DNA from 4 places in the Brevibacillus sp. DP1.3A genome. Region 3 is predicted to be linked to each of the others. Evidence: riboswitches for the same ligand, from Rfam matches in the RefSeq annotation. Region 3 holds a riboswitch; each other region holds the start of a gene.

Region 1 (3,977 bases), 230 kb from region 3:
CTTTCGCCCCGATCATAGCCGCTATGACCACCATCGACAGGGCGAGCATGATGCACTGATTGACTCCCGCCAAGATCGTCGATTTCGCATACGGCAGTTGTACTTTCACGAGCTTTTGCCACCCAGTTGCGCCAAAGGCGTCCGCCGCTTCCTCCATTTCCGCTGGGACCTGGCGTATGCCTAAGTTCGTGAGACGCACGATTGGCGGCAAAGCAAAAATAACGGAGGCAATGACTCCCGGCACCTCGCCCAAGCCGAAGAAAAAGATCGCGGGAATCAAATAAACGAACGCTGGCATCGTCTGCATCAAATCCAGTACTGGCGTGACCAGATTGCGAAACGTATCGTGTCTCGCGCAAAGAATGCCCACTGGAACCCCGATGGCGATCGAAATCATGGTGGAAGTGAGGACGAGTCCCAATGTCTCCATCGTTTCATCCCAGTACCCCAAGTTGTGGATGAGAGAAAGTCCGATAACCGTAAAGACCATGGACGCTCTCCCTGCAAAAATCCACGCAGCAGCCCCTAGCAGCAAGATGAGAATCAGTGAAGGTATCTCTGCCAAAACCGTGGAACAGTAAGTCACCATCGTGGAAATGACGATAGACACTGGATCAAACAATACCCCTTTGTACTGGCCCAGCACCTCCACGAACCCTTCCATCCACTCGCCAATCGGTAGCTTAGGCACGACGTCCATCACTCATCACCTCTGCTCTCTGGTGCTCTTGGACATTGACTTTGCCTACCAGCCCGCCTAACACCGCTCCTTTTACGATGACACCCAACAAACGCTGCTGCTCGCCCACTACAGCAATCGGGACGTGCAGATCTGCCATCATCGGAAACAAACTGTGCAGACGTGCGTCAGGTAAAACGGTAGGGAGGTCGGTTTTCATGATCGTCTCCAGCGAATCTCCCGAACCGATCGCAAGTGATACGTCATACGCCGTAATCAAGCCGAGCAGTGTGCGCTTTTTGTCCACGACGTACAAGCTGGACACGCCGTTATCCATCATGAGTTGCAGCGCCACTCGCGCCCCTTTGTCAGGCGTGATTGCTTCTGCCCGTTTCATCACATTTTCAGCAACGAGGACCCTGGACAGGTCGGCATCCTCCACGAATTTCCGCACGAATTCATCCGCTGGGTCTGCCATGATTTCTTCCGGGCGGCCGATCTGAATGATCTGTCCGTCTTTCATAAAGGCAATCCGATCGCCCAGCCGCAACGCCTCGTGCAAGTCATGTGTAATGAACAGGATCGTCTTTTTCATCGTCATCTGAAGCTCCAGCAGCTCATCCTGCATATCTTTTCGAATGAGCGGGTCCAGTGCACTGAACGCTTCGTCCATCAAGAGAATATCTGGATTATTAGCCAACGCCCGCGCCAATCCGACCCGCTGGCGCATCCCTCCGCTCAATTGATCCGGGTACGCATTTTCCCACTCGGTTAATCCAACAAGCGCGAGTGCTTCCCGTGCTTTTTCTTGCCGGAGCCCTGGTAGTACTTGTTGAATCTCCAATCCAAACTCGACGTTTTCTCGTACCGTCCGCTGAGGAAACAGGGCGAAATTTTGGAAAACCATCCCGAGCTTCTTCCTCCGCACCTCACGTAAAGCCGTTGCCTTCATGTCCACGATCTCTTCCCCATCGATCTCGATGCTTCCGCTCGTTGGGTCAATCAGTCGATTACACAGTCGGATTAAGGTTGATTTGCCACTGCCGGACAGGCCCATGATCACGAAGATTTCACCTTCCTCGACTTCAAAACTGACCTGATTTACCCCGATAGACTGGCCCGTTTGCTTGTAAATTTGTTCTTTTGTACGTCCTTCCGCCAGCAGCTTCAAGGCCAGCTCGGGCTGCTTGCCGAACACTTTTGTCAGTTGATGGACTTTCATTTTGGGCATGGTATCCCTCATCCTTCGTTTTTTCGTAAATGTAAAAAGCCCGCGAAGTTTCCACACTCCAGCAAAACCAAGCAGGCACGCTTGATTTTTACTCGTGTTGAAAATCCGCAGGCTTACGTAATACCTGGCGTCCATTTTCAGGACGCCCTGTACTCTGTCTTCCTGATTTCGATTGTCAGCGGTTTATGTCGTACCAACTGCCTCCCAGCGATCCACATCATTTCTTTCACGACTGTATCGCGTAAGCTGCTTATCGGTATTGCCATAAAAAATAGGCCGATCCATCCTTTTTCTCCAGAACAAAGGTCCCAAAGAAAAAGCCTGCATCGGCCTATCACACGCCCGCAAGGAATCCCCTTGTTGCGCATAAAATGCCTAGACTTTATCCATCCATGACCTTCCCTGCTTTGGCCGACGAGGTTAGCTGACGGGTAGGATGGCAGAGAAGACATTTCCTCATCCCTCCTGATCACTCAGGATTAACCCCAAAAGATTGGTTCCCCCGCTTCCGAGAATCTCGGAACTAGGCCGTATGTGTTGTTTCCTATTGAATCGTGATTGTGATTTGAATTATACGCTCGCTTCCAGTTATTGTGAACGTTCGTTTAGCACGGTTTTAACCGGACTTTGTCTTTCTTTACGAATCGGATTAGATTAGCTCTCGGTTGCTCATTCGATTAAAGGAATCGTGCGTAATTCTCTCTCGCTTGTGGGGTGGGGAGGAAACAGGAGAAAACGCTCAGCTTCTTGGAACACCTGCTGGGAAGCATGTTGTGCCCGGCTCCGTGAAAAAAAGCGAAACCGCGTCCAAAGTGGTCCACTCAAGATGTGTCTCAGAGGTGGACGCTAAAGGCAGTTTCTCTTTTTTTCACTGCGCCTCGGTAGGTGTGTCCAAAGATCTTCGCTTATTTCTCCTGTTTCCTCTACGAGCTGTTGGGTTTCTACATGCTTTTTAAAGAAGCAAATCCCTTGAACGATGCTTTCAAGATGTAAAGAATAGCCGCTCGGGAAGAAGACCATTTCCAGTCCTAGCGCCTCTGGAGCCCTACCTAGCGGAGAAATGAATGGCGGGGGTTTTCAGCTTCAACCTCTGCGAATACATCTTCGAAACTCTACTTTTGAAGCGCTCCCGACATTCATTTCGTAGCGGACAGTCTAACCCCTTGCGGGGCGTAGGCCGAAGCGTAGACTGGAAATGGGCTTCTTCCCCTCCACTACAGCCACTTTTACCTCAACACAAAAAAGCTCCCGCCTCAATGAATCAGGCAGGAGCTTTGCTTTTCAAAGACACGATGATTAAACGACGTCGTAGCCTTGGTCTTCGATTGCTTCTTTTACTGCTTCGAGTGTCAATGTGCTCTCGTTGTAGGAAACATCAACCTTTTTATCTGCCAAGTGTACTTTTCCTTCTGCCCCCAGATCTTTCAATGTGTTCTCGATGCGCGCTACGCATTTGTTGCAAGACATACCTTCTACGTTCAATGTGATATTTGTCATGATCAATCTCTCCTTACATTTTATGTTGTATAGGTAAGGCGGACAAAGCCGCTTGTTACTGTTGTTACAGCTTTACTCGTTGCAGTCTCAGTGCGTTGAGTACAACGGATACGGAGCTGAAGGCCATTGCGGCACCAGCGAGCCATGGAGCGAGGAAGCCGATTGCGGCAATCGGGATGCCCAAAGTGTTGTAGGCCAATGCCCAGAACAGGTTTTGCTTGATGTTGCGAATGGTGCGTTTGCTCATCTCGATGGCGTCAGCGACACTAGTCAGTTCGCCGCGCATCAAGGTAATATCGGCTGCTTCCATAGCCACATCTGTACCTGTACCGATTGCCATACCGACGTCAGCGGTAGCAAGTGCAGGAGCATCGTTGATACCATCGCCAACCATCGCTACTTTTTTGCCTTGTTCTTGCAGTTTTTTCACTTCTGCGGCTTTGCCTTCAGGCAGGACTTCTGCGATGACGTGATCGATTCCTGCTTCACGGGCAATGGCCTCGGCAGTTTGACGGTTGTCACCGGTCATCATGATTACAGTCAATCCCATTGCTTTCATGCGCTGAACAG
Region 2 (3,977 bases), 2.8 Mb from region 3:
GTGCTCACAAAAATGATGGAAGAGGGGCTCACCTGTGCGGAAGCAGTCGAGCTCGCGCAGAAAATGGGGATTGCCGAACCGGACCCTTCTTACGATATCGATGGTTGGGATACAGCTTCGAAGCTCACGATCTTGGCAAACGCCGCTTTTGGCGCGCAAGTAAATCTGACCGATGTCACACGCGCAAGTATTCGCGAAATAACCTCGTTACAAATCGAGACGTGGAAAAAGCATACGAAGATCCCCAAGCTGATCGGAAGTATCCAAAAGGAAGCAAATGGTACACTTTCGGTAGCAGTGGAGCTTTGTGCAGTGGATCATACTCATCCATTTGCATCTGTATCAGGTACGACAAAAGCCATACGGGTTGAAACAGATGTCATGGGGGATTTATTCGTCGTTGGAGGAAAATCAGATCCTGTTGCGGCAGCAGCGGCTGCCTTAAAAGACCTTGAACATATCATTAGCAGATAGGCTCATTTGCATGTGCTTCCAGTGTTCCTTAGGAATGAGTCGTTTACAACCGCGAGCATACTAGGGGTGCACCACAAAAAAACGGCAAGGGGGCCATACGGATGAACCAATCGTCTGATGTCAATGCCGAGCTGCAGCAAGTATCTGCTTACCCAACCAAGCAAAAAATGAATCAAAAGAATGTCGCTTTGGTAAATGAGCAGGATAGCTGCTGTTGCACCCCCAAAAAGCAGGCATCCGAAGCACAACAGGAATAATGCCTACACGAAAAAGCCGGGTCTCGATTAAGAGACACCGGCTTTTCGTTTCGTGCAATGCTTTTTATCCGATAAATTCTTGTACCCAGTAGCCATTTGTGAAGCCTACACCAATTTTTGTGAACGCAGGGTTCATAATGTTTTGGCGGTGGCCTTCACTGTTCATCCATTGTTGCATAACTTCTTGTGGACTCTGTTGACCCATGGCGATATTCTCACCTGCAGTCGAGTACTGAATGCCATACTGCTTCATCATTTCAAATGGGGAACCGTACGTTGGGCTGTTGTGGTCAAAATAGTTGTTAGAAGACATATCTTGTGCTTTTGCCAACGCTACTTTGGACAGTGCTGCATCCATTTGAACAGGCTTGAGACCTGCTTTTGCACGTTCTTGGTTCACCAAATCCGCGACTTGTTTCGCAAAATCACCCGTTTTTCCTTGTTCCACTTGAGTTGCTGGAGCGGCAGGCTGAGCGACGTTTTTGCTAGGCTGCGCTGGGGCAGCTTGAACTGGTGTTTGTTGCACCGGCTTTGCAGGTTGCATCGGTGTCATTGGCTGTTGTACTGGCATTTGTTGTCCAGGGGCAAAGCCTTGTTTTTGTTGAAAGAAGTTCCAAAATTGCTGGGAATTTGGAGCTTTTTGGAATTGTGGCATATAATATTGGAATTGTCCGCCAGGAACAGGGCAATTAGAAGCAGCCGAAGCAGAAGTAGCAAACCCTGTCAAAGCCAAGCCCAGACCAAGAGTCATCGCGATTGTAACAGAACCAAAACGTTTCATTAAACAAATCTCTCCTTTTTTTTGCCTACGAGGTTAGTTGTCGGATTCGGATTGAGGAAACAACCCTACGCCAGTTCGGCGATTCACCCCAATGTGGCATATCTCATCCACAAAAAAGTCCCCCGCACTTCCTTTTCAAGAGGAAGTCTCGGCTTATTTCGTTTGGCATGAACAACGATATCAGACAATCCCAATCGAAATAAAGGAGTAATATATGGCAAATAGCTAGAAGCGTTGTTAAATAAGGCTCATTTCGATTCGTTTGATTGTTCCTTCCATGCGGTTAAACCGCCTTCCAATGCATTTGCTTGAAAACCATGCTCACGAAGAAGAGCGGCAGCTTTTTGCGCTTTGTTACCTGTTGTACATACAGTAACAATTTGCATATTTTGCGCAAGTTTCTCGGTTTCTTCATCGAATGGCTTGTCCTGTTCCTTCATTAGAAGATAGGGGGCGTTACGTGTCGATGCGTTTTCATGAACGAGGCTGCCAGAAATAAATTTTTCGGCGTCGCGTACGTCCAATAAAAGTACGGGCACTTTCTTTTGAAGCAATTCGGATAATTGAATGGTTGTCAAAGTATGATTTTGCAATGAAATCCCTCCCAATGCTATTGTAACAGAGTACCGCCATCTCCAGTATAAGGGTGAACGGTTGCTTTTATTGGACAACCATGGTAGAATGAGGTTGCTACTTGAAAAATTGATACCTAAAATTCATCGAGGTGTATGCTGATGGATAACATTTTTGAATCCCCGATTCACACTGGCGCGGTCATCGGAGCCGCAAGGATGGAAGAGAGGAAGGGCTTTCATTGTTTTAGGTTTTCAAAAGGTTTTGTTTTTTATTTTGCAGTTCCGTCCTATGACATTCGCATATTTGCTGAGTAGGTAAAATTCACATATCATGAAGGCGTATCATTGCACATGATTTGGTATTTCTTCATGATATGTGAGCTTTATTTGCTTCGGTAAATATGACTAGCATATTCAAATTGAATTTTTGGAGGTTTTTTTAAATGCAAACGAACGGAACAGTAAAATGGTTTAACGCAGAAAAAGGTTTCGGTTTCATTCAAGTAGAAGGCGGAGACGATGTATTCGTACACTTCAGCGCAATCCAAGGTGACGGTTTCAAAACTTTGGACGAAGGTCAAAAAGTTCAATTCAACATCGTTCAAGGCAACCGTGGCCCACAAGCTGAGAACGTAGTAAAACTGTAAGTCTCCTTTTAAAAGAAACTGTCCTTTCGAGGGCAGTTTTTTTGTCGTGGTCATAAAAGTAAAAAGGCGTTGGGATAGTCCCCAGCGCCTTTTCCTGCATGCGAATGGTTTAAAAAAGGAACTATGGCGTCCCACCATAATTCCTCATTTTCTTCCTACAAAATAGTTAAATACAAGTTTCGATTTCGACAGTTTGGAATTGACTGTCAAGAACTGAAAGACCGACCACTTGACCGCCGCCGATGGAAGTACGGCCATAAGTGGTGAGAAGGACATTTCTGTTGTTTTCTGCTACGGTAAGGCGAACTTCATAGTGGAAAGAAGCGGGGACCAGCGCATTGAAAGCAGTGCGAGTATTCGCAGGGATAAATTGCGTGATGTCAAGCAAGGTGCTAACTGGATTCGTTTGCGTAACTGCGTTACCCCAGTTCAATACTTGCACACGTACTTCAACTTCTTCTGTGTTCAGATTTACCAGGTCGAGGTGAGCAGTGAGAGCAACAGCGAGGTTGTTTTGCAAAATACCAGTCGTTCTCACAGTATTTCTTTTTGGGCGTCTGTGACTTCTTTTTTCCGTAACACCTTGATCGTCGTCGTATTCGATTTCAGACATCCATGTTCACTCCATTCTTGTGTAAACTAGTGGGACAATAATACGATATTGTTTCTTGCCTTGATTTGTAACGGCGAACGTAAGGGGACGAGTAACTATTTTTGATAGAGGATGGTGGAGGTTTTGGGAGAAACGCCTGTATGCAAACAACTAGACTATACGGCACGATTTGATTGGGGATACGAAGGAGTGGAACAGGTCGGTGCAGCATCGGATACAATCGTCATTATCGATGTGCTCTCCTTCAGCACGTGTGTCGATATCGTAACGGGACGTGGAGGCATCGTCTATCCTTATCAGGTAAAGGATGAGTCAGCCGTAGCATTCGCTAAACAAAAAACAGCGCTGCTCGCTGGAAAACGCGGAGAACCAATCTCACTTTCACCCGTCTGTCTGAAAACGGTTCCGATGGGAAGTAGAATGGTGTTACCCTCGCCAAACGGATCGACCTGTACCGTGTTGGCAAAGAAAACTGATGCGAAGGTAATCGCTGCGTGCTTGCGAAATGCACCATCCGTCGCCAGATACATACAGCAGCAGAAAGGAACCGTAACGGTCATCGCTTGCGGCGAACGGTGGGGAAATGGAGCATTGCGGCCGGCTATTGAGGATATGATTGCGGCAGGTGCG
Region 3 (3,977 bases):
CTTCGTTGAAAAGCGGCTCTTTCTCAATTATGGCGATGAGTCCCGCCAATGAACTAATCACTCTTATTTCCTGCTAAGAAGCCAATAATCGAAGTAAATCATCCATCTTCAACCCGTTGGCCGTAATGGCTCCCGTCTGCCAATACGATCTCTCTACGGGATATACATGGCCGTTCTTAAATGCAGGAACGGTCTGCCATAACGGATCTGCCTTCATTTCCTCAAGCGCTTTCGTGTTGCTCTCATCCTCCCACGTCCCGTTGGACGGAAGCAAAATAATACGGTCCGCGTCAAGCTCCGGAATGACCTCCTTCGACAAGACGATATTGCCCTCCGTCATCGCCTCGGCGAACCTCGGCGCCTTCAGCCCAAGATCCTCATACAAGATTTGTCCGACAAACGTGTTATGAATGCCGAAAATATTAATCGATTTATCTACGACGTTCATCCGCAGAACAACAAGCTTCTCATCGCCGATCGCCGCGTTCAGCTTCGCCTTCACATCGACAATTCGGGCTTCGTAATCGGCAAGAACCTGCTCCGCCTTGTCGCTGAGACCAAGCAATTCGGCGATTAAGGTCAATGTTTTGCGCGAATCCGCAAGTACGTCGTCCGGCAAGCGGAACGTCGGCGCAACCTTGGAATAGAGCGCGTATTGTGCTACATCGACCTCTCCGGCGCCGATGATCAAGTCCGGCTCGGACACAAGCATGGCTTCGATGCTGCCGGTCACGTCGAACAACGGCACTTCCAGCTTCAAATAATCCTGCTTGCCCCACATCGGGTTATAATATTGGACAATAGGCGTTACCCCAAGCGCAACCAAATAATCTTCACGATAAAGAGCTGAGATTCGCTTTGGATTTGTCGGAATCTCTACCTCTCCGAAGCCATCGGTTACGACGCGCGTTTCCGTCTGAGGCGGAGCTTCGCTTGGCGCTGCCGTTGCCTGTGCAGGCTGATCGGTAGTCACCGTGGCCACAGCTTGATCGCCTGTCGAGCCGCAACCTGTCACCGTAATCATTGCTGCCGTTATAAGCGATATCCATCCTGTTTTCATAAATCCCGATCTTGCCATGATTAAATTCACTCCAATAAGTTTTATGTTTTGTAGCAAAACAATTCGTTGATTTGTAGTGATAATCATTATCATCTTACTTGAGTAAATTTTACCCCAAATTGGATTGCATGCTCAATACACATTCTCTACGACCAGCTTTATACAAACTCGTCACTTCCTGACTAACGAAAAACAATAAAAAAAGGAGCCTCGCATAAGAGGCCCTATCCACCTGCACTGTCTATGAGGTATGCTGAATCAGCTCGGGAAGCATTCGGAGCAGCCGCCGATCATATGCGCATCCCTTTTTCTGACTCAACTTTAACGTCAGACCCCACTTAAGCGATTGAGCGGCTAGGATTTGCGAACAGGTAAATATGCTTGGAATTTTACAGGCGACACTGTAAGCGGGATTGAACACGTTGGCCACCTCATATTCGACGACTTGGCCGAGCAGCAGGCTTGTTTCATTTACCGAGAGCCGATAGTCTTCGACTAGCAAGGAGAGCATTTCAGTAGTTGCGTGCTGAAGCGCTTGTTCGAGCGGTCTGGCGTTGCCGATGCAAGACAAGTGAGTGTCGGACTCCACCCTCTCAATAAAACAAGAGATATTCTTATTAATCCTACCAAATTTTACGGGTTTCTTTCACCGGTGAATCTCTGTTATTCTAGGTCATGCCAAACAAAACAGCCGAAACTTCCTCTCAAATGGAAGTGCGGGGGATCTTTTTTACTTGCAGATGAGAGATCTGCATGGGGTGAATCGCCAAAGTGCGTAGGGTTGTTTCCTCAATCCGAATCCGTCAACTAACCTCGTAGGCCAAAAAAAGGAGACGATGTGAATATGAAACGCCTTGGTACTATTGCAATCGCGACATTGGGATTGGGATTTGTTCTTTCCGGCTTTTCTAACACAGCTTCTGCCGCTACCACATGTCCGCAATACGGGTATCAACCATATATGCAACCTGTCCAACCGCAAATGCAAGCACCTTACGCAGCACCAGCGAATCAACAGCAGCCAGTAAAACAAGCTAACCAACAAGTGGATGCTTCCTCTGTTGGGAAGCAAGTAACTGATTTGGTAAACCAAGAGCGTGCAAAAGCAGGTCTGAAGCCAGTGGAACTGGATGCTTCCCTGAACAAAGTTGCACAAGCAAAAGCGGCTGATATGTCCAACAACAACTACTTTGACCATACAAGCCCTACGTATGGCTCTCCATTTGACATGATGAAACAATTCGGTGTATCTTCTATGACCGCGGGTGAGAACATCGCCATGGGTCAACGCACCGCTGAGGAAGTCATGAACCAATGGATGAACAGTGAAGGACACCGTCAAAACATTATGAATCCTTCCTTCACCAAAATCGGTGTAGGCTTTGTGAATGGATACTGGGTACAAGAATTCATCGGATAATGAAATTGGTTATAAATGCCGAGTCCTCTAGCGGGGACCCGGCTTTCTTGTTTTTTCCCAGCCTTGTCTGGAGTGGCATTTGAACATCTATCTCCGTGAAAAGCCAACAGCTAGCTTTATACGCTTTATTCAGATTTACTTCCCATTTCTAGTTGGTTTGTCTTTTCTTCATCCACCGATTCCGCACCTTCTCGAATTTTTTCTACAACTTCTTCAGATTTAAGTTGCTTGTGCGAAGGGAGATCTAAAAATGTAGAAGCACGTTGATCGAGCCACAAGCTTTCCTCACCTTCCCTATCAGTTGCAACGAAAATAAACCCACCTGAATAACTAAAGTACTTCATGTTTACATCTTCCCCGAGCGTATTTTTCATGTTCTCGTAAAGGTCAAACAATTCAGGGCCACTTTTTTCACCACCAGCCATGATTGGCTCTGTATCTGTTGCTATAACGATACCTTTTACTTCATTCTCCTCCATAATGAACGAAAGTTTTTCATCTGTTGAAGATAGTAGTCCTTGCATATTCGTATCGTTGTAGTTACGTATTTTATCCGCTTCTGGTAAAACAGCTCCCTGAATTGAAAAGTCTGACAGAGTTACATTCCTACTCGATTTACTTAAGGATTTGTTCTCTTGGTTGCGTGCCTGTTCCATCTTTTTATATGCATGTAGCGCTTCCTTATCCCCTTGGTTAATGGCCCCAGCCCAAGTAGCCAATGATATTCCAGCAACAATTACCGCACCAATCAATGTCCATGTGTATTTATTCATAACTCCCCCAAAGTTAATTCGTTTCGTTATAAGAATATTCTATCAAAATTTAGATTTCCATGAATTATGCAATAAAAAAATGGAGACATTGAATCGTCTCCATTTTTTTATTGCCATCATTTCATCCATACGGCAACCGCACCTCAAAACATGTACGAATCAAATCACTTTGAACAGAAATCGTTCCCCGATGCTTCTCGACGATATTTTTTGCAATAAACAGGCCGAGTCCAGTGCCTCCCCCTTGATGAGCTCGCGCTTTGTCGCCCGTAAAAAACATTTCAAAAATATGCGGCAGCGCCTCTTCAGGTATCTGGTCACCGTAATTCATGATTTGAACAACTACTTCATCGCCCTCCCGGTAGGCGTTCATATCGATAAAATGGCCATCGCCCCCGTAGCGTATCGCATTGGTCAGGATATTCTCAAATACGCGCGCCAGCAGCTCTCCATCTCCCACGATTACTAATTGAGCAGCAATCGTACATCGCGCGACCAGCTCATTTTTCTCAAAGGAAGGATACATCTCTTCATTTAACTGAACCAACAATTCACTCAAATCAATGACCTTTTGCTCGATGTTGACCATGCCGTAATTCATTCTCGTAATTTCGAACAGCTCATCAATCAGCTTTTCCAATCGTTGCGACTTGGTAAAAGCAATCGTCGCATAATGCCTCATTTGTTCTTTTGGCATCTGCTCGTCTCGTAAAACTAAATCTAA
Region 4 (3,977 bases), 430 kb from region 3:
CTGTTTCTGTATTTTGGTCATATCCGTCACACGACCGGAGCCGATATATGACGCATACCCTTTGATCGTGGTGAGAGGCGTGCGGAAGTCGTGGGCGATCGAAGCAATCATTTCGGCCTGTCTTTCTTCCGCTAAGCGAAGCTCATCAACCATATCCCCGAAATATCGAAAGAGTTGGCCAAACTCATCATGCGATCGATACGTAAATGTCACTAACCGTTTCCCTTCCTGGATTTCTTGGGTGACGCGCGATAATTCGTTCACGGGCCGTAGTATCCAGCGAACGAACAAAGCGAGTAGAACCAATCCCACCAGACTAATGCTTCCGTAAATAAACCAAAGCATCATGGAAACCCCTGTCGTAGCCATTATGTCGTAATCATCTGTGTAGAAATAAACAACGATCTCCCCTGTACGCGGTGGCTCCTGCTGAAAATGGTACTCAGCTACCACTTTGAGGTCATTTTGCTTGGCAGAATCGCCACGGTTTGATGAGGAGGGAGAAGGCATTTTCAAATTATAGGCGCGTGATGTTTTGCTGTAGATGGTGTTTCCATTGGCATCCTTCACGAGCATGCGGTACATCACGTCGTCTGGCAACTGCTTTTCAAGCTCCAATCGTTCGATTGGGTCCTTGAAATTACTGACGAGAAGCAATTGATTGAGCATGACCTTCTCTGCGGCTTCCTTCTCAGCCTGGTACTGATTATGCCGATCATTTTTGAGTTGAGCGACAATAATGTCTTGAAAAACGAATTTAAACAACAAGATGTTTAGTGTGATCAAGGAAATGAAGGAGAGAAAAATTTTATTACGTAAGCTCATTTAAAGCTTCTCCCCGATAAATACGTAGCCTGTCCCCCATTGTGTTTTAATGAACTGACGCTCTGTTTCCAGCTTTTCACGGAGGTTTTTGATATGGACGGTCACTGTATTGAGCGAGCCATAACCATATCCCCAGACGCGGTCGTAGATTTGCTCTCTTGTAAAGACGATGCCCGCATTTTCTGCGAGGAATGTGAGCAGTTGAAATTCTTTGGTAGAGAGCTCAATTTTTTGATTACATACATAAACGGAATACGTTTCTTTATGAATTTCTAGGTCCTTGAATTTCAAAACTGTAATCGGAGAAGAGGCTGTTTCCTTCTCAGGCTGCTCCTCAGTATGCTTGCGAATGCGCTCATAACGACGCAGGTGGGCACGAATGCGAGCGAGCAGTTCTTCTGTATCAAAAGGCTTCGTAATGTAATCGTCTGCGCCAATTTCAAAGCCGACTACCTTATCTACCGCTTTTCCTTTTGCACTGAGAAACAGTATAGGCAAATCCCATTCACGGCGAATTTGAGAACAGAGCTCGTAGCCACTCATGTTGGGCATCATAATATCCAAAAGGATCAGATTGGGTCGCTCTCCTTGGCTGAGCAGGGAGAGTGCATCTTCTCCACTCTCTGCGGAGGAAACGGTGAAGCCCTCGTTCTCCAAAATGTCTTCTAGCAGTTCAATAATCTCCAGATTGTCATCGACAATTAAAATGTGATCTTTCACCGGAACAACCCCCAGTTACTTCTATTAATAAGGAATACCATTCAAAGAATGGGTCTTGTCTATCATAACATGCTTTGACCTGATCAGGGGAAGAAACCCCGTAAGTTATTAAGTTGTTCTAATATATGAGGGTACCTCTTTAGACCAGGTACTAAATTCCGTCAGAAAAAGCCAGAGACGTAGTGTCCCTGGCTTTTATTATTTTGCCGAACGACTATTTTTGAGCTGGTTTTTCCGGCAACGATGCAGCTTGCACCGCTTTTTCCTTTTTCGGAGTTTCTGCTTTCGCTAGAACAGGAACGCTGAGACGCTTGGCGCCTACATAACGCTTGCTCCAGTAGTATGGATCGCTCAACTTGGTGTTGACGACTCCACGACCAGATTCCGAGTGCACGAATGTGCCGTCTCCAATGTAGATACCCACGTGAGAAATGCTGCGACCGTTCGTATTGAAGAATACGAGATCGCCTGGCTGCAAATCTTTTCTGGCTACCTCTGTACCTAATGCGTACTGGGAAGCAGAATTGTGAGGCAGGTCTACACCTAACGCATCAAATACGTAGCGCGTGAAACCGGAGCAGTCAAAGCCCTTTTTGGACGAGCCGGAAGATTTGTAAGGGGTACCGTACAAGTCGCTGACTACTTCATTGAGAGTATTCTCCTCAGCAGCCTGTGCAGCGCCTGCCCCCATAGCAAGCATTCCAGCCATAAATAAAGATAAAACCACCTTGCGCAAAAGAAACTGCTCCCTTCGTGAGCCTACGAGGTTAGCTGAAGGGTTCGGTCGAAAGGACGCCCTAGGCTGCTAGGAGTAGCAACCATTCACCCCAAAAACGTGGTTCCCCCGTTTCCGCCAAGCGGAATTCGGCTATTTTTCGATGTTTTTTTACACGCACTCTTACGAAGATTCTACGCCAGTCCTTCTTTTCCTTCTTTTTCATCTGCTTGTTCACATATTCGTCACAAAAATACCGTCAAATGCTGTAACGTTTTCGTTCAACAGTGCAAGACGCCTTTCGACGCGCGCTTGTTCTGCCTTGCGGGACAGCTTGTCCGATTAGGGCAGGAAATTGTCTCCGTCCAAGGACGGAGGGAAAAACCAACCGCACGCCCGTTATGGGAAGCCTATACCGAGGGCTACAATAAGGGCATAACGTTCCACAAGCACCACATGCAAAACGAATGGAGGTAAACGAGTAATGAGCGAACGGTCTGGCAAAGTTCTACTCGGGCTGGTTCTGCTGCTAGTCGGTGGGTTGGTTCTTCTAGATCTGGTGGGTATCGATATCGGAGACTTGCTCGGGTTCATCATTCCCGGTGTGATCATGATATACGGTGCCAAAAAGATTATGGGACAAACCGGTTCACGCTTTTGGGGAATCCTAGTCTTCCTATTCGGGTTCCTGATGTTGATTGGCAAGCTTGACCTACTATTTCACGCACTTCTGGCCATTGGGGTGATTTATCTGGGATATCGCTTACTGCGTCCCAGTCAAGAACCTAAACAAGCTCCACCTGCTTGGGAGCGTGAATGGGCCCAAAAAGTATTAAAAGAAGATACGCTAGACGCTTGGGAGAGAAACGTAACCAAACGGCCATAACCGTTTTAGTAACCGCAATAACACTGTGTCGCAAGAGTCTTTTGGATGAACAATATGATGTGATATGATGAGGAGGAAAATATAATGAGTATCTTTAAACGTTTGCGTGACCTGACAGTAGCTTCGGTAAATGATGCATTGGATTCGATGGAAGATCCGGTAGTAATGCTGAATCAATATATGCGTGACATGGAAGTAGAAATCGGACAAGTTGAAGTAGCAGTTGCCCGTCAGGTTGCACTGGAAAAGAAATTCCGCCAGCAATTGGACGAAGCCAATGCTCTGATCGAAAAACGCGATCGTCAAGTCAAGCTCGCCTTGACTGAGGGAGAAGACGAGTTGGCTCGTCGAGCACTCGCTGACAAGAAGCAGTACGAAGGCCGTGCAGCGGAATATGAAGGTCTCTACCTGTCAGCATCCGAGGCAGCTACGCAAATGCGCGAGAAGTTGGCTGAGCTGAAGGAAGAGTTCTATAAAATGCGTGCGAAAAGGTTCACACTGATGGCACGTGCACAAGTAGCTCGTACACAAAAGCAAGTCAATCAAGCAGTTGTCGGTATCGGCAATCCGTCCGCAGGCCGTGGCTTCGCCCGCATGGAAGAAAAAGTCATGCGCATGGAAGCAGAAGCGCAAATGAGTGGACAATGGCGCCAAACAAACCGCGCTTGGGAGAACGCTTTGTCTGAACTGGAAAAGGATGATCTCGATGCAGAACTAGCCAGCATCAAAGCATCCATTAATGAAGTAAAAGCACCGGTAGCCAAACCTGTACAATCCTAATTCGACAGGAACTGGGGGACTGGGTGTAGAATAGATTGTGTCAATTCGGCA

Evidence for each region. Region 3 has a riboswitch for cyclic di-AMP ahead of HP399_RS27970 (CAP domain-containing protein). Riboswitches for the same ligand answer to the same signal wherever they lie in the genome.
Region 1: it holds a riboswitch for cyclic di-AMP, as region 3 does, so the genes downstream of both, HP399_RS29135 (quaternary amine ABC transporter ATP-binding protein) here and HP399_RS27970 (CAP domain-containing protein) in region 3, are expected to answer to the same signal.
Region 2: it holds a riboswitch for cyclic di-AMP, as region 3 does, so the genes downstream of both, HP399_RS15270 (CAP domain-containing protein) here and HP399_RS27970 (CAP domain-containing protein) in region 3, are expected to answer to the same signal.
Region 4: it holds a riboswitch for cyclic di-AMP, as region 3 does, so the genes downstream of both, HP399_RS25990 (C40 family peptidase) here and HP399_RS27970 (CAP domain-containing protein) in region 3, are expected to answer to the same signal.

Annotation. Positions count from the first base shown of each region.
Region 1 is NZ_CP085876.1:6,293,216-6,297,192, forward strand. Features, by position in the region: gene HP399_RS29130 (ABC transporter permease) at 1-700, opposite strand, end outside; gene HP399_RS29135 (quaternary amine ABC transporter ATP-binding protein) at 684-1,910, opposite strand; cyclic di-AMP (ydaO/yuaA leader) riboswitch at 2,304-2,450, opposite strand; gene HP399_RS29140 (cation transporter) at 3,207-3,407, opposite strand; gene HP399_RS29145 (heavy metal translocating P-type ATPase) at 3,472-3,977, opposite strand, start outside.
Region 2 is NZ_CP085876.1:3,261,975-3,265,951, forward strand. Features, by position in the region: gene HP399_RS15260 (homoserine dehydrogenase) at 1-474, shown strand, start outside; gene HP399_RS15265 (hypothetical protein) at 576-731, shown strand; gene HP399_RS15270 (CAP domain-containing protein) at 796-1,512, opposite strand; cyclic di-AMP (ydaO/yuaA leader) riboswitch at 1,520-1,676, opposite strand; gene HP399_RS15275 (rhodanese-like domain-containing protein) at 1,761-2,105, opposite strand; gene HP399_RS15280 (cold-shock protein) at 2,531-2,734, shown strand; gene HP399_RS15285 (hypothetical protein) at 2,901-3,347, opposite strand; gene HP399_RS15290 (2-phosphosulfolactate phosphatase) at 3,462-3,977, shown strand, end outside.
Region 3 is NZ_CP085876.1:6,065,425-6,069,401, forward strand. Features, by position in the region: gene HP399_RS27960 (ABC transporter substrate-binding protein) at 74-1,078, opposite strand; gene HP399_RS27965 (hypothetical protein) at 1,302-1,631, opposite strand; cyclic di-AMP (ydaO/yuaA leader) riboswitch at 1,740-1,897, shown strand; gene HP399_RS27970 (CAP domain-containing protein) at 1,905-2,480, shown strand; gene HP399_RS27975 (hypothetical protein) at 2,606-3,253, opposite strand; gene HP399_RS27980 (sensor histidine kinase) at 3,375-3,977, opposite strand, start outside.
Region 4 is NZ_CP085876.1:5,639,171-5,643,147, reverse strand. Features, by position in the region: gene HP399_RS26000 (sensor histidine kinase) at 1-825, opposite strand, end outside; gene HP399_RS25995 (response regulator transcription factor) at 826-1,545, opposite strand; gene HP399_RS25990 (C40 family peptidase) at 1,760-2,281, opposite strand; cyclic di-AMP (ydaO/yuaA leader) riboswitch at 2,286-2,425, opposite strand; gene HP399_RS25985 (LiaF transmembrane domain-containing protein) at 2,745-3,146, shown strand; gene HP399_RS25980 (PspA/IM30 family protein) at 3,231-3,926, shown strand.